DNA from 3 places in the Nocardiopsis sp. CA-288880 genome. Region 3 is predicted to be linked to each of the others. Evidence: predicted binding sites of a transcription regulator. Region 3 holds the regulator's gene; each other region holds the start of a gene.
The links. Region 3 encodes LexA, which represses DNA repair genes until DNA is damaged. Its sites were predicted from a motif close to TCGAACANNTGTTCGA; they were not measured.
Positions count from the first base shown of each region.

Region 1: uvrA (excinuclease ABC subunit UvrA) is a predicted target of LexA. The motif match lies at 2,946-2,961, and genes of this name have one in related genera.
Region 2: recA (recombinase RecA) is a predicted target of LexA. The motif match lies at 3,232-3,247, and genes of this name have one in related genera.

Region 1 covers NZ_CP192105.1:2,029,394-2,035,065, forward strand. The annotation lists gene murJ (murein biosynthesis integral membrane protein MurJ) at 1-422, shown strand, start outside; gene ACQPYD_RS08895 (glycosyltransferase family 4 protein) at 419-1,501, shown strand; gene ACQPYD_RS08900 (TerC family protein) at 1,872-2,891, shown strand; gene uvrA (excinuclease ABC subunit UvrA) at 3,225-5,672, shown strand, end outside.
Region 2 covers NZ_CP192105.1:5,847,192-5,852,863, reverse strand. The annotation lists gene ACQPYD_RS25320 (DEAD/DEAH box helicase) at 1-2,902, opposite strand, end outside; gene ACQPYD_RS25315 (DUF3046 domain-containing protein) at 2,981-3,175, shown strand; gene recA (recombinase RecA) at 3,360-4,490, shown strand; gene recX (recombination regulator RecX) at 4,483-5,082, shown strand; gene ACQPYD_RS25300 (glyoxalase superfamily protein) at 5,148-5,480, shown strand; gene ACQPYD_RS25295 (S9 family peptidase) at 5,539-5,672, opposite strand, start outside.
Region 3 covers NZ_CP192105.1:1,615,039-1,620,710, forward strand. The annotation lists gene ACQPYD_RS07100 (hypothetical protein) at 98-670, shown strand; gene ACQPYD_RS07105 (hypothetical protein) at 715-1,341, shown strand; gene ACQPYD_RS07110 (alpha/beta hydrolase family protein) at 1,385-2,485, opposite strand; gene lexA (transcriptional repressor LexA) at 2,707-3,426, opposite strand; gene nrdR (transcriptional regulator NrdR) at 4,133-4,633, shown strand; gene ACQPYD_RS07125 (vitamin B12-dependent ribonucleotide reductase) at 4,788-5,672, shown strand, end outside.

The DNA of each region.
Region 1 (5,672 bases), 410 kb from region 3:
CCGCAGCCCAGGTGGTGGGGTGGCTCGTGGTGACGGCGTGCGCCGCGGTTCTGGTGTGGCTGCTCCCCCCGGGATGGTCGATCGCCGGACTGGGCGCGGCCAGCACGGTCGGCCTGACCCTGGCCGCCGTACTGCTCTGCGCGGGCGTGGCGCGCGCGCACGGCCGCGGCGCCCTGGAGGGCGTGGCGCGCTCGGTGCTGGCCGCCGCCCTCGGCGGCGGCGCCGGATGGGTGGCGGGCCGGGCGGTCGCCGGGCTCCTGCCCGCCGACGGGGTGTGGCAGTCGGCGGGGGCGGCCGCCTCGGCGGGCGCCGCGGGGCTGGTGGTCTACGCGGCGGTCGCGGCCCTGGCGGACCGCGCCGCCGTGCGGGCCGTCGCCGACCGGGCCAGGACCGTACTCGAACGCAGGAGGGGGAAGCGGTGAACGGCAGGATCGCGCTGGTCGTCGGTACCAGCACAGGAGGCGTCGGCCGCCACGTCCGCTCACTGGGCGCGGGGCTGCGCGCCCGCGGGTACCGGGTGGCGGTGCTCGGCCCGGCCGAGGCCGAGCAGGAGTTCGGGTTCACCTCGGAGGGCCTGCGCTTCTCCCCGGTGCCCATCGGTCCCGCGCCCTCGGCGGGGGACCCCGGCGCGGTGCTGCTCCTGCGCTCGCTGACGCGCGGCGCGGACGTGGTTCACGCGCACGGGATGCGCGCCGGGGCCCTCTGCGCGCTGGCGGGCGCCCGGCCGCTGGTGGTGACGGCGCACAACGCGCCGCCGCCGGTCGGGGGCCTCCTGGCCCTGGCCTACCCCCTCCTGGAGCGGATCGTGGCCCACCGCGCGGACGCGGTGCTGGGAGTGTCCGGCGACCTGGTGCGGCGGATGCGCGCCCTCGGGGCGCGGGAGGCCCGCCTCGCGGTGGTGGCCGCGCCGGAGACGGGGACGCCGCTGAACGGGCGCGAGGCCACGCGCGCCGACCTGGCCGTCCTTCCCGACCGCCCCCTGCTGCTGACCATCGGCCGGCTCGCGGAGCAGAAGGGGCTGCACATGCTCCTGGACGCGGCGCCCTCCATCGCCGCCCGCAGCCCGGAGCCGGTGATCGCGATCGCAGGGGACGGCCCCCTCTGGGGCCGGCTGCACGACACGGCGGCCGAGATGGACGCCGACGTGCGCATGCTCGGCCACCGCTCGGACGTGGCCGACCTCCTCGCCGCCGCGGACGTGTTCTGCCTCACCAGCCAGTGGGAGGGGCCGTCGCTGGTGATCATGGAGGCGCTGCGGGCGGGGCTGCCCGTGGTCTCCACCCGGGTCGGGGGGATCCCCGACCTGTACGCGGGGACGGTGCTGATGGTGCCGCCGGGGGACACGGAGGCGTTCGCGGCCGCGGTGGGGCGGGTCCTGGACGACCCCGTGCTGGCCGCGGACCTGCGGACCCGTGCACGGGAGACCGCGCGGACGCTGCCGAGCGAGGAGGACGCGGTGGAGGCCGCCGCCGCCGTCTACAAGTCGGTGCTCCGCCGCTGAGCCGCGGGGCGCCGGGAGGCGGGGCGCGGCGGGATCCCCCGGACCGGGGGACGGGGACCCCTACCCGGGGGTCTGACCCATGTGTCCCGGGGGAGCGATGAATACCACCGCCGCCGCGTCTTCCCGGGAGAGGCCGGAGATGCCATCCTGATCAGTGGGTCCGAAGGTGTGTCACGGAGTGCGCACGACCGGTACCCTTGTTTTCACGTGAGGGGAGTATCCCTGTCGCGGCGGTGTCGTCATCACGGAGTACAGAGTCGTTCTCCCGGTGCCGTCGGTTCCCGTCCTCCGGACGTGAGCGGGAGAGACCTCCGGTAGTTCGACGTGCGTGCACACTGCTCGCGCGCACCAACCGGAGGAGAATCCGTCTGTGGACGTTCCCATGTGGGTGTGGGCTGCGACGATCGGTGGCATGATCGCCGTCCTGGTGATCGACCTGGCCATCGTCGACCACCCCTGGAGCAAGAAAAAGGGTCCCCAGGAGTTCGGGATCAAGCAGGCTGCCTGGTGGGCGGCCTTCTACATCGGCATCGCCATCCTCTTCGGTTTCGGGGTCTGGTACTTCGGCGGCGGCGCGGCCGGCGCGGAGTACTTCGCGGGCTTCGTCACCGAGAAGAGCCTGAGCATCGACAACCTCTTCGTGTTCTACCTCCTCATGGGCTCCTTCGCGGTGCCCAGGAAGTACCAGCACGAGGTCCTGCTCGTCGGCATCGTGATCGCGCTCATCATGCGCGGCATCTTCATCGTCCTCGGCGCCCAGGTGATCAACGCCTGGAGCGAGGTCTTCTACCTCTTCGGCGCCTTCCTGATCTACACCGGTTACAAGATCCTCCGTGACCACATCAAGGGCGACGAGGAGGAGAAGGACTTCACGCAGACCCCCGTGGTCCGACTGGTCAAGCGCTTCTGGCCGGTCAGCAGCGAGTACCACGGCGCCAAGCTGACCGTGAAGCTCGACGGCAAGCGCCACGTCACCCCGATGCTCCTGGTCATCCTCGCGATCGGCGTCATCGACCTGGTCTTCGCGGTCGACTCCATCCCGGCGATCTTCGGCCTGACCCAGGACGCCTACATCGTCTTCACCGCCAACGCCTTCGCCCTGCTGGGCCTGCGCCAGCTGTACTTCCTGCTGGCCGGCCTGATGGACCGCCTGGCCTACATCAGCTGGGGCCTGTCGGCGATCATGCTGTTCATCGGCGTGAAGATGATCTTCCACGCGCTGCACGAGAACGGCATCCACATCGTCGACATCGGCATCGGCACCTCGCTGACCGTGATTCTCGGCATCATGACGATCACCATCGTCGGAAGCCTCGTCAAGTCCAGGATCGACGAGCGCGCCAAGCCCGCCGTCGAGGAGGAGAAGGACGTTCCGGCCGACAGGTCCTGATCTCGGGCGGGCGGCCTCCGGGCGGCCCGCGGACATCCTGCGGAACGGCCTTTTTCGAACAGCTGTTCGTCTATAGTGGTGGTGTCCTGGCGCGTGAGCGCCGGGGCGCCACCACTTCTCCGTAGTGGAAGAAACCGACGTCGGCGATCGTTAGTCTTGACGGACGGGGAAGGCCGGAGGCCTCCCCGCATCCCCTCACCGGCCCGATTCCGAGGCCGAGGCGGTCGCCCGAGGCCGTTCGCCCGCCACGCCGCGAAGCCACACACGGGTCGCCCGCCGTCATCGGACGCGGTCCGCGACCCGGTGCGCCTATGCCGAAGGATGTCTCACTCGATGGTCGAACAACTGGTAGTCCGGGGAGCCCGAGAGCACAACCTCAAGGACGTCTCGCTGGACCTGCCGCGTGACTCCATGATCGTGTTCACCGGCCTGTCGGGGTCGGGGAAGTCGTCGCTGGCCTTCGACACGATCTTCGCCGAGGGGCAGCGCCGCTACGTCGAGTCCCTCTCGGCCTACGCGCGCCAGTTCCTCGGCCAGATGGACAAGCCGGACGTGGACTTCATCGAGGGCCTGTCCCCGGCGGTGTCCATCGACCAGAAGTCCACCAGCCGCAACCCGCGCTCCACCGTCGGCACCATCACCGAGGTGTACGACTACCTGCGCCTGCTGTGGGCCCGCATCGGCGTGCCGCACTGTCCGGAGTGCCGCCGGGAGATCGCGCGGCAGACGCCGCAGCAGATCGTGGACCGTGTCCTGGAGATGACCGAGGGCACCCGCTTCCAGGTGCTGGCCCCGGTCGTGCGCGGACGCAAGGGCGAGTACACCGAGCTCTTCAAGGACCTGCAGTCCAAGGGCTACACCCGGGCGATCGTGGACGGCGAGGCGGTGCGCCTGGACGAGGCGCCCAAGCTGGGCCGCTACGACAAGCACGACATCGCCGTGGTCGTGGACCGGCTCTCCGTCAAGGAGAGCGCCCGAGGCCGGCTCAACGATTCCGTCGAGACCGCGCTCAAGCTCGCCGGCGGCACCATCGTCCTGGACTTCGTGGACCTGGACGCCGACGACGCCGAGCGGGAGAAGGTGTTCTCCGAGCACCTCTACTGCCCCTACGACGACCTCTCCTTCGAGCAGCTCGAACCCCGCTCCTTCTCCTTCAACGCCCCCTACGGCGCCTGCCCCGACTGCTCGGGCCTGGGCACCCGCATGGAGGTCGACGCCGAGCTGCTGGTCCCGGACCCGGAGAAGACGCTGGCCGAGGGCGCCATCGGCCCCTGGTCGGGCGGGCCCAACAGCGGCTACTGGGAGCGCATCCTGACCGCGGTCGGCGAGGCCGTCGGGTTCGACCTGGACACCCCCTGGGAGCGGCTGCCGCGCCGCGCGCGCAAGGCGCTCATGGAGGGGCACGACACCCAGGTCCACGTCACCTACCGCAACAGGTACGGGCGCAACCGCTCCTACTACACCGAGTTCGAGGGCGTCATCCCCTGGGTGAAGCGCCGCCACTCCGAGACCGAGAGCGACTACGGTCGCGAGCGGCTGGAGGGGTACATGCGCACCGTGCCCTGCCCCACCTGCGAGGGGACCCGCCTCAAGCCGGTCGTGCTGGCCGTGACGGTGGGCGGCCGGTCCATCGCCGACGTCGCGCAGATGTCGCTCACCGACAGCGCCGCCTTCCTCGCCGGACTCACGCTCTCCGACCGCGACGCGGTCATCGCGGCCCAGGTCCTCAAGGAGATCAACGCCCGTCTCGGCTTCCTGCTCGACGTCGGCCTCGACTACCTGAGCCTGGCCCGCTCCTCCGGGTCGCTCTCCGGTGGCGAGGCCCAGCGGATCAGGCTCGCCACGCAGATCGGCTCCGGTCTGGTGGGAGTGCTGTACGTGCTCGACGAGCCGTCCATCGGCCTGCACCAGCGCGACAACGCCCGCCTCCTGGAGACCCTCCAGCGGCTGCGCGACATCGGCAACACGCTGATCGTGGTCGAGCACGACGAGGACACCATCCGCGCCGCCGACTGGGTGGTGGACATCGGCCCCGGCGCGGGCGAGCACGGCGGGCACGTCGTGGTGTCCGGCATCGTGGACGAACTCCTCACCTCCGAGACGTCGCTGACCGGCGAGTACCTGTCCGGCCGGCGCGTCATCGCGCTCCCCGAGGGGCGGCGCCCCCTCACGAAGGGGCACGAGCTGGTGGTGAAGGGCGCCCGGGAGAACAACCTCCACGGGATCGACGTCGCGTTCCCGCTGGGCGTGTTCACGGCCGTCACGGGCGTGTCCGGTTCGGGCAAGTCCACCCTGGTCAACGAGATCCTGTACAAGGCGCTGGCCAAGGAGCTCAACGGCGCGCGCGACGTGCCCGGCCGGCACGTGCGGGTCAACGGCATGAACAAGGTCGACAAGGTCGTGCACGTCGACCAGAGCCCGATCGGGCGCACCCCGCGCTCCAACCCGGCCACCTACTCCGGGGTCTTCGACCACATCCGCAAGCTGTTCGCGCAGACCACCGACGCCAAGACGCGCGGCTACCAGCCCGGCCGGTTCTCCTTCAACGTCAAGGGCGGCCGCTGCGAGGCCTGCGCCGGCGACGGCACGCTCAAGATCGAGATGCAGTTCCTGCCCGACGTCTACGTGCCCTGCGAGATCTGCCACGGCGCCCGGTACAACCGGGAGACCCTCCAGGTCCACTACAAGGGCAAGAGCATCTCCGAGGTGCTCGAGATGCCCATCTCCGAGGCGCTGGAGTTCTTCGAGCCGATCAACGCCATCCGCCGCCACCTCCAGACC
Region 2 (5,672 bases), 3.4 Mb from region 3:
CGCCGACGTGCTCCACCACGTCGGGGTCGAGCAGGTCCCGCAGGTCGGCGTGGCCCAGGAGGTCGGCCAGCAGGGACGGGTCCAGGGTGAGCGCCTGCGCGCGCACCTCGGCGGCCGGGGCGTCGCCCTCGTACAGGAACGCCGCCGTGTACTCCATCAGCAGCGACTGCGCGAACGGCGACGCGCGCTCCGTGCGCACCTCCACCACCCGTGTCCGCCTTGCACGGAGGTCGCGGAGCACCTCCACCAGCGCGGGCACGTCGAACACGTCGCGAAGGCACTCGCGCACCGTCTCCAGCACGATCGGGAACGACCCGTACCGCCCCGCCACCGACAGCAGGTGCGAGGCCCGCAGCCTCTGCTGCCACAGCGGCATCCGCCGGTCCGGGCGCTGGCGGGGGAGCAGCAGGGCCCGCGCCGCGCACTCCCGGAACCGGGAGGCGAACAGGGCCGAACCGGTCAGCTCGTCGGTGACGACCCCCTCCACCGTCTCGGGGTCCAGCGCCACCAGGTCGGCCAGCCCGCCCGCGCGGTCGAGCCCCTCGGAGTCGGGCAGCCGCAGCACGATCCCGTCGTCGCCGTGCACCACCTGGGCGTCCGCCCCGAACCGCTCCCGCACCCGGGCCGCGATCGCCAGCGCCCACGGCGCGTGGACCCGGGCGCCGAGCGGCGAGTGGACCACCGCGCGCCAGTCGCCGACCTGGTCGCGGAAGCGCTCGACCACGACCGTCCGCTCGTCCGGCACCTGGCCGGTGGCCCACCGCTGGTCGGCGACGTAGGCCACCAGGTTCCGGGCGGCCCAGCGGTCCAGCCCGGCGCCCTCGGCCAGGGCCAGCGCCTCCTCGGGGCCGGAGTCGGCGAGCTGCCTGGTCATGGCGCCGATCGCGCGGCCCAGCTCCACCGGGCGGCCCTGGGCGTCGGCCTTCCAGAACGGCATCCGGCCCGGTCTGCCCGGCGCCGGTGAGACCAGGACCCGGTCGGCGGTGATCGCCTCGATCCTCCACGACGTGGAGCCCAGCACGAACACGTCGCCGACGCGCGACTCGTAGACCATCTCCTCGTCCAGCTCGCCGACCCTGGTGGGCGCCCTGCCCCCGTCCTGCCCCGCGAGGTGCACGCCGTACAGGCCGCGGTCGGGGATGGTGCCGCCGCTGATCACGGCCAGCCGCTGCGCCCCCGGCCGCGCCCGCAGGACGTCCGCCTCCCGGTCCCACACGACGCGCGGGCGCAGCTCGGCGAACTCGTCCGAGGGGTAGCGGCCCGAGAGCATGTCCAGGACCGACTCCAGCACGGAGTCGGCCAGGTCGGCGAACGGGGCCGCCCGCCGCACCAGGGCGGCCAGTCCGGCCACCGGCCAGTCGTCCATGGCCACCATCGCCACGATGTGCTGGGACAGCACGTCCAGCGGGTTGAGCGGCATCTCCAGCCGTTCGATGCCGCCCGCGCGCATGCGTTCGGCGACCACGGTCGTCGCCAGCAGGTCCCCCCGGAACTGGGGGAGGAACACGCCCTGTGAGATCTCGCCGACCCGGTGCCCGGCCCGCCCGACCCTCTGCAGCCCGCTGGCGACCGACGGCGGCGAGGCCACCTGGACCACGAGGTCGACCGCGCCCATGTCCACGCCCAGCTCCAGGCTGGAGGTGGCCACCACGCAGCGCAGGCGCCCCGCCTTGAGGTCGTCCTCGATCAGCGCCCGCTCGGCCTTGGACATCGAGCCGTGGTGGGCGCGCGCCACCACCGCCTCCCCGCCCCTGCTCTGGCCGGACTGGCCCATGACCTGCGCGGCCGGCCCCTCCGGCGGGCTCCCGGATCCGTGCCGCTCCGCGTACAGGTCGTTGACGCGGGCGCACAGCTTCTCGGCCGTGCGCCTCCCGTTGGTGAAGACGATCGTGGACCGGTGGGACTCGACGAGGTCCAGGACCCGGCGCTCGACGTGCGGCCAGATGGACCCTCCCCGACGGGCTCCGGGGCCGCGCGGGTCCGGCTCCGGGAGCTCCCCGGCGTCGTCGGGGTGGGGCCGGGGGACGAGGGGCCCGGGGCGGCCGGGGGGAGCGTCCCCGCCGAGCGCCTCCGCGTCCGGGTCCCCGGGGAGCGGCGCGAGCTCCGCGCCGGTCTCCTCCGGGGCGCCGGGCGGCAGGGCCGCCGCCTCCGGGGCGTCGGGCTCCTCCATGTCGGGGACGGGCACCACCACGCGCAGGTCCAGGCCGGGGGAGTCGGGCGGGGAGACGATCTCGGCTCCGCCGAGGAACCCGGCGACGAGCTCGGGCGGGCGCACGGTCGCCGACAGGCCGATCCGCTGCGCGGGCCGCTCCAGCAGGGCCTCCAGCCGTTCCAGGCTCAGCGCCAGGTGGGCCCCGCGCTTGGTGCCCGCCAGGGCGTGCACCTCGTCCACGATCACCGTCTCCACCCCCGAGAGCCCCTCGCGGGCGCGCGAGGTGAGCACGAGGAACAGCGACTCGGGCGTCGTGATGAGGACGTCCGGAGGGCGGGTGGCGAGCCTGCGCCGCTCGTCGGCGGGGGTGTCCCCGGTGCGCACGCCCACGGTGACCGGGGACAGGTCCCGGCCCGCGGCGCCGGCCGCGGCCGCGATCCCCGCGAGGGGGACGCGCAGGTTGCGCTCCACGTCCGCGGCCAGCGCCTTGAGCGGGGAGACGTAGAGCACGCGGCACCGCCTGGAGCGGTCCTCGGGAGGGGGCGAGGCGAGCAGGCGGTCCAGGGACCACAGGAACGCGGAGAGGGTCTTGCCCGATCCCGTCGGGGCCACCACGAGCGTGTTGCTCCCCCCGGCGACGGACTCCCAGGCGCCCGCCTGCACCGGGGTCGGGCCGCCGGGGAAGGCCTGGTCGAACCAGGTCCGCGTGGCCGGTCCGAAGCGTTCGAGGGGATGCGACACACGACTCATCCCGCCAGTGTGCCCGCCGCGGGGGACAGAACGGCGGAAGGGCCGCGGCGGGCGCGCCGATCCCCGATACTGGGGCCGATGAGACTCACTGCTTTCTGGAACAACATGCACCAGCAGTTCGGCGAGGCGTACGCGCAGAGCCTGGCCAAGGACTACGTCATCGAGGGTCTCGGCTCCAGGACGGTCCAGCAGGCGCTCGCCGACGGGGCGAGCCCGAAGGAGGTGTGGCGGGCGGTGTGTGACGCGTTCGACCTCCCGTTCTCCGTGCGGTGACGGGGCGGGCCGCCGACGCGCCGCGGCGACGGTCCGTCCACGGGTCGCCCATGAAATCGAACAGAGGTTCGGATAGTGTGGGTTGTCCACAGGCGAACGTCGGACGTCGCGATTGTCGTACCGACCGCGTAGCGTCGTGGGCATCATGAAGAAGAAGGCACCCACCCAACAACAGGGGTATCCCGTGGCATCTGGAGACCGAGACAAGGCTCTCGACACAGCGCTCGCGCAGATCGAGCGGCAGTTCGGCAAGGGCTCCATCATGCGCCTGGGCGACGATGATCGCCCGCCGATCGAGTCGATCCCCACCGGGGCGATCGCCCTCGACGTGGCGCTCGGCATCGGCGGTCTGCCCCGGGGGCGGATCATCGAGATCTACGGCCCCGAGTCGAGCGGCAAGACCACCGTCGCCCTGCACGCGGTGGCCAGCGCGCAGAAGCTGGGCGGCATCGCCGCCTTCGTCGACGCCGAGCACGCGCTCGACCCCGAGTACGCCAAGAAGATCGGCGTCGACACCGACAACCTCCTGCTCTCCCAGCCGGACACCGGTGAGCAGGCCCTGGAGATCGTCGACATGCTGGTGCGCTCCGGCGCGGTCTCCATCGTCGTGATCGACTCGGTGGCCGCACTGGTCCCCCGGGCCGAGATCGAGGGCGAGATGGGCGACAGCCACGTCGGCCTGCAGGCCCGCCTGATGTCGCAGGCGCTGCGCAAGATGGCCGGTGTGCTGCACCAGACGGGCACCACCGCGATCTTCATCAACCAGCTGCGCGAGAAGATCGGCGTCATGTTCGGCTCCCCGGAGACGACCACCGGCGGCAAGGCGCTCAAGTTCTACGCGTCGGTCCGCCTGGACGTCCGCCGTATCGAGACCCTCAAGGACGGCACGGACGCGGTCGGCAACCGCACCCGGGTCAAGGTGGTCAAGAACAAGATCGCGCCGCCGTTCAAGCAGGCGGAGTTCGACATCATCTACGGCGTCGGCGTCTCCCGCGAGGGCAGCCTCATCGACCTGGGCGTGGAGCACGGCATCGTGCGCAAGTCCGGCGCCTGGTACACGTACGAGGGCACCCAGCTGGGCCAGGGCAAGGAGAACGCGCGCACGTTCATGCGCGAGAACGTCGACCTGGCCAACGAGATCGAGAAGAAGATCAAGGAGAAGCTGGGCGTGCCCGTCAAGGGCGACGACAGCGCCTCCGGCTCCGCGGCCGAGAGCGGCAAGGAGCCCGCGAAGGACGCGGCGGACACCGCGGCCAAGGCGTCCGCCAAGCGCGCCCCGGCCAAGACCGCCAAGGCGCCCGCGCCGGATGCGTGACCGGGGCCGGCCCGGGGGGCGCCGCCCCTCCGGCGGCGCACGCCTCGAGGACACCTCCGAGCACACCTCCCCGGGCGGGGCCGAACCGCCCGGGGACGATCCCGAGGCGCAGGCTCGCGCCCTGTGCCTGCGGATGCTCACCCACTCCCCGCGCACCCGCGCCCAGCTCGAACGGGCGCTGCACCGCAGGGAGTTCCCGGAGGAGGTCGTCGACGCCGTCCTGGGAGCGTTCGGCGACGCGGGGCTGATCGACGACGCCGCCTTCTCCCGCGCCTGGGTCTCCTCCCGCCACCACGGCAGGCGGCTGTCCCGACGCGCCCTCGCCCAGGAGCTGCGCACCCGGGGTGTGGAGGAGGACACCGTCAAGGAGGCGGTCGCGGAACTGAGCGACCAGGACGAGGAGGAGGCCGCCCGCGACCTGGCCCGCCGCCGCCTCGCCACGACCCGGGGCAAGGACCGGGAGGTCCGCATCCGGCGCGCCCTGGGCGTCCTCGCCCGCAAGGGCTACGCCTCGGGCCTGTCCTACCGGGTCGTCCGCGAGGAACTCGAACGCGAGGGCGTCGAAGCCGACCTGTACGACCCCGACCTCTGACCGGGACGCGCCTCCCGGCCCGGCCGCCCGCGCGGCCCGCGACACCGACGACCCTGGGAGGTCCCGTGCACGAGGAAGCCGTCCCGATCCTCCGCGTCGCCGACGCCGAAGCGGCCTCGGCCTGGTACCGGCGCCTGGGCTTCACCCGCGAGTGGGAGCACCGGTTCGAGCCGGGCCTGCCCGCCTTCGTCGGGGTCGCCCGCGGGCAGGTCCGGCTGTTCCTGTCCGAGCACGAGGGCGACGCCCGCCCCGACACCCTGGTCTACCTGCGGGTACGCGACGTCGACGCGGTCGCCGCCGAGTTCGGGGTCCCGGTGGAGGACGCCCCCTGGGCCCGCGAGACCGAGCTGCGCGACCCCGACGGCAACCGCCTGCGGGTGGGCACCCCGAAGGACTGACCCGCCCCGCGCCCCGGAGCGGGGGCGCGGGGCCGGCGCCCCGCTCACGCCGACCGCCTCACTCGGAGGCGGACGCCCCGGCCGTTCCGGCGGGGTGCGGCGCCTGTTCGCCGGACCCCCGGTCACCGGCGGAGTCCTCGGCGGGGGGATCGGCGCCCTCGTCCCCGGTCGCGGCGGTCCCCGGATCCGCCG
Region 3 (5,672 bases):
GGAACGGGACGGCGGCCGCCGGGCGCGGCCGCCGTCCCCCGCGGTCGGCTCGGTGACCGACAGGGAGGCGGGTGGCCGGGTGGGTCCCCTCGTGCGGGTGGCCGTGATCGGTGCGGGCGCGGCGGTGCTGTCCGCGGCCGCCGTCGGCGGCGGGCTGTGGCTGTCCGGGAACGACCCGGACGTCCCCGAGAGCGGTGACGTGCACGCCGCGGCGACCGGCTGCGACGCCGTCACCGGCGAACTCCTCGCGGAGCGCCTGCCCGGGGCGGTCGCGCAGCCCCGGGAGCAGGGCCCCCTGGAGGGCGGCGACAACCTCGTGTGCGCGTGGTCCTCGCCCGGGGCCCCCGGCGGCGACGGGGGAGCACTGCGCGTCGACGTGTCGGCGCTCTTCACCGACGCCACGGGGGAGGAACCGGTGACCGGGGCCGACCGTGCCGCGGAGGCGTACACGGCACTGCTGCCCGTGCGCGCCGAGGAGGTGGACCTGCCGACGGGCGAGGGCGCGGTGTGGCACGGGCAGGTGCCCGGCACCGCCGAACTCGCCTTCCACAGCGACAACCTGTTCGTGCGCGTGTCCTACGCGGGCCTGGCCGGGCAGGAGCCGGTCGACCCCGAGGAGGCGGCCGACCTGGCCGCCGAGTTCGCCGGACGGATCGGGGAGTCCCTGTGAGCCCGCAGTACCCCGCCCAGCCCCCGTACGGCCCTCCTCCCGAGGTGGTGCCGTCTGCGCAGCCGCAGAGCAGGGGCTGCGCGACGGCGGGAGTGGTCGCCGCCGGCCTGGCCCTGCTCCTGCTCGCGGCCGGCGCGATCTGGTACGTCGTCACGCGGGACTCCCCGGAGACGGGCGAGTACGAGTCGGCCCCCGAGTGCGCCGCCGTCGCGACGGAGACGCTGGACGCGCTGGTGCCGGGGCACGAACTGGAGCTGGAGGAGCCGGTCGGCGGCCCGGAGGACCCGGCCGGGTCCGGGTGGCAGTGCCGCTGGGCGACCCCGCAGGGCCCGGGAGAGGCGGTCCCGGCCACGGCGATGCTGGTGATGGTGGCCGCCCCCAACCCGGGCGGGGTGACGACCGCCGCCGACAACCTGCGCGCGACCACGGAACAGCACGACACCGCCGGGCTGGACGGTGTCGGCGAGGAGGCGGTGCGCTGGACCCGCGGGGAGCCGTTCACGGTCGGCTGCGTGGGGACGCGGGTCTCCAACCTGTACCTGGAGTCCTGCTACAGCGTGGCGTCCGGCTACGACGCGACCGGGCCGGCCGACGAGGAGCGTATCGTCGCCGACGCGGAGGAGCTCGCCCTGGCCGTGGTCGGGGCCCTCCCGGAGTCGATCCCCGAGTGACGGACCGGCGCCCCCCCCCGGGCGCCCCCGAAAGCCGGGAACCCTACCAGGCAGTGTCGAGGAACTCCTCCAGCGCCGGGGCGACCCCCTCGGCGAAGGGTCTGTCCGAGTCCAGGACGGCCGCTCCGGGCTCGTCCTCGAAGGCCCGGAGGATGTGGTCGGTACCGGGCAGGTCCACGCGTTCGGCGCCGTCCAGACCCGTCATGAGCCGGTCCACGTCCTCCCGCGAGACCTGGGCGTCGTCCTCCCCCCACAGGACCAGGACCGGTGTGCCCCCGGGCAGGCCGCGACCGAGTTCGACGGGGTCGAGGCCGTCCATGAACGAGAGGAAGTCGGCGTTCCACGGCGTGTAGACGCCGAGCTGGTCGCTCTCCCGCGACGTGAGGTCGCGTCCTCCCCTGACCGCGGCCCGCCCGGCGCGCATGTCGGAGAGGAGCTGCACGGCCTCCGCCTCCTCGATCTGGCCCGCCCCCTCCGCCAGGCGGACCTGCTCGGTGACCTGGCGGTCGACGAGGTCCAGGTAGCGCGTGCCCGGAGGGGCGGCCAGCACCAGCGCGGGCGAGGGGCGCCCGGAGCCGATGAGCTCGTGGGCGCGCAGGGCGTAGAGGGCGCCCTCGCTGTGGCCGACGACGACCACGCGCCCCGGGTCCACCTCGGGCTGCGCGACGAGCTCCTCGTACGCCGCCACGACCTGCCGGTCGAAGACCTCGGGGTCCACCGGGGCGATCGTCCGGACGCCCCCGGGGCCGGTCTCCTCCCCGGTCTGCGGATCCGGGCCGCTGCCGAACTTGTCGTAGCGCAGCGAGGCCACACCGGCTTCGGCGAGTACGCGGGAGAGGTTGCGGTTGGTGTCGGCGTCGGGCCGCGCGGGCGCGTTGCCGTCGCGGTCGGTGGGACCGCTGCCGGAGATGATGAGTGCGCCGGGGACCCTCCCGGACGCGTCGTGCGGTGTGCGGAAGCTCGCGGACACCTCGTGCCCGCCGCCCTCGAAGGCGAGTTCGCGCTCGACCCCGCCGGCACCGGGGGGCTCGGCGCCGCCGGTGTCGGCCGGGGAGCAGGCGGCGGCGGACAGCAGGACTGCGAGGGCACCGCCGACCAGTGCGGCGCGCGGCCGGGCGGAGGGGGAGGAGAGTGGTGTGGACACGGTTCCAGCCTAGCGGCCCCGCCCTGCGGGCCCCCGTCGTCCACAGGCCGGCCCGCGACCGTGCGCGGGCCGGCCTGTGCCCGGGGGTCCGGGAACGTGCCGAGGATCCCGCGACCGTGCGCGGGCCGGGCGGCCCCGGCCGGTCCGGCCGCCCGCGCACGGCACGGCGCCCCCGGGCCGTCGCGGGACGGCGCCGGAGGCGCGGGGCGGTGGGGCCGGGGTCAGACGCGTCGCATGACCGCGACGACCTTGCCCAGGACGGTGGCGGCGTCCCCGTTGATCGGCTCGTAGGCATCGTTGCGCGGCATCAGCCAGACGTGGCCGTCCTCCTCGCGGCGCAGGACCTTGACGGTCGCCTCGTCGTCCAGCAGGGCCGCCACGATGTCACCGTTGTTGGCGTCCTGCTGCTGGCGGACCACGACCAGGTCGCCGTCGGTGATGGCGGCGTCGATCATCGAGTCGCCGACCACGGTGAGCATGAACAGGCGTCCCTCCCCGACCAGCTGGCGGGGCAGCGCGAGCACGTCCTCCACCGACTCCTCGGCCAGGATGGGCCCGCCGGCGGCGATGCGGCCGACCAGGGGCACGGCCGCGGCGCGCGAGGGGTCGATGTCCTCGGGGGTCACGGTCTGGCCGGAGGAGCGGCCGGGCGAGCGCAGCTCCACCGCCCGGGGCCTGTTCTGGTCCCGGTGCAGGTAGCCCTTGCGCTGGAGGACCTTGAGCTGGTGCGCCACGCTGGAAGGGCTGGAGAGGCCGACCGCTTCCCCGATTTCCCTTATGGACGGGGGGAAGCCCCGCTCGCGCACATACCGCTGGATGCAGTTCAGGACGCTCTGCTGTCGGGCGGTGAGTTTGGGGGCTTCGGGCGTGGATCCCTCCGTGTTCCCCACTGCGGTGAGAACGGCGGTGGAATCTGCGGTTCCGGGATTCTCCTCCGGCACGGCCGGGCCTCCTCGGCATTCGGTTCGGTCAGGGCCTGATTGCGTGACTGGCCACCACCGGTCCGCAACCGCGCCGACCTGGGGTCCGCGTGATGGCGAAACCAGCGTGAAATCACAGTCAACATTAGACGTTGCGCACGGTGATATCAAACAAGCGTTCGATGGTTCGGGCCATTGTCCCGCGTGTTTTCGCGGTCAATTTCCGGCCTCTACCGACGTGTGTACACGTGTTCACGTGGTGTTGTCCCCGGAATGCGCGAACACGTCTCCCCGAGGGCGGTTCCGGGGGATGTGGGACTGGTCTCCCGGATCCCGGGGGTGACGCCGGAACTCCCTCGTGGGACGTGCTTCCGGGCGCGGCGGGCCGCCGGTCGCAGCGGGCGCCGGGGGCCTCCGCCGCTATTCTTGTCGACGGAGCCGGGCGCCCCCGGGGCGGCCCGGCGTCCCCATGCCGTCCCCTCCGTCCGCCGCGGGTCCCGTCGCGTGCCCGCGCGCGGGCACGCGGGCCGACCGGGTCGCCGCTGTGCCACTTGGCCGCGTCGCGTGCCCGCGTGCGGGACACGCGGGCCGCGGAGTTGCGGGCCACCCCTCGCTGCGCCTAAGTTCGACCACAACATCTGGTGCTCTCGAGGGATGGATTGCCCAGGAGTTGTGGTTTAGTAGAGATACAGGGTGTCGATTCGGTGAGGGAAGCAGGTGAACCAGGATGCACTGTCCGTTCTGCCGCCATCCGGACACCAGGGTGATCGACAGCAGGTCCACCGACGACGGCGCGGCCATCAGGCGCCGCCGGTCCTGCCCGGTGTGCGAGCGCAGGTTCACCACGCAGGAGACCGTCCTGCTGATGGTCGCCAAGCGCTCCGGGGTCACCGAGCCCTTCAGCCGTACCAAGATCATCGCCGGTGTGCGCCGGGCCTGCCAGGGCCGCCCCGTCTCCGAGGACGCGCTCGCCAAGCTCGGCCAGCAGGTCGAGGAGGAGATCCGCGGACGCGGCGTCGCCGAGGTGCCGGCCCACGAGATCGGCCTGGCCATCCTCGGCCCGATGCGTGACCTGGACGAGGTGGCCTACCTGCACTTCGCCAGCGTCTACCGCGGTTTCGAGAGCCTCGCCGACTTCGAGGCCGAGATCGCCAGCCTGAGGCAGGACCGGGAGGACGGCGACGGCGCGGCCGGCCCCCTCCCCGAGAGCAGCACCACCAGCGGGTAGCGCCCCCGCGGCCGGGAGAGGGCCGCGGGCGGGGCGCCGCAGGGGCTGGCCGGACACCGCGGGACACGTCCTCCCGTGACCGGCCGTCCCGTATTCCAAGGACGCCGTGCACGGTTGGGCAGGCCGTGCCCACGAGGTAGGGGGAGAATCCACGATGACGGAAACCGCCAGCGGTTCGACGGGACGCAAGGGCAAGGGGAGCCGCAAGGGCCTGAAGATCAAGCGAATCTTCACGACCCCCGGGACGCACCCGTACGACTCCCTGGAGTGGGAGCGCCGCGACGTCGTCATGACCAACTGGCGTGACGGCACGGTCAACTTCGAGCAGCGCGGCGTGGAGTTCCCCGCCTCCTGGTCCATGAACGCCACCCAGATCGTGGCGAGCAAGTACTTCCGCGGAGCCGTCGGCACCCCCGAGCGCGAGTGGAGCCTCAAGCAGCTCATCGACCGCGTCGTCGGCGTCTACACCGCGACCGGCGTCGAGAACGGCTACTTCGCCGGCGACGAGGACGCGGAGATCTTCGACCACGAGCTCAAGCACGCCCTCGCCAACCAGCTGTTCAGCTTCAACTCGCCGGTGTGGTTCAACGTCGGGACGGCCTCGGCGCAGCAGGTCAGCGCGTGCTTCATCCTCTCCGTCGACGACACCATGGAGTCGATCCTCGACTGGTACAAGGAAGAGGGGATCATCTTCAAGGGCGGGTCCGGCGCGGGTGTGAACCTCTCCCGCATCCGCTCCAGCAAGGAGCTGCTGTCCTCGGGCGGCACGGCCTCCGGACCCGTGTCCTTCATGCGCGGGGCCGACGCCTCGGCCGGGACCATCAAGTCCGGCGGAGCCACCCGCCGGGCCGCCAAGATGGTCGTCCTGGACGTCGACCACCCCGACATCGAGGAGTTCGTCGAGACCAAGGCCCGCGAGGAGCACAAGATCCGCGCCCTGCGCGACGCCGGCTTCGACGTGGACCTGGGCGGCGCCGACATGTTCAGCGTCCAGTACCAGAACGCCAACAACTCCGTCCGCGTCTCCGACGCGTTCATG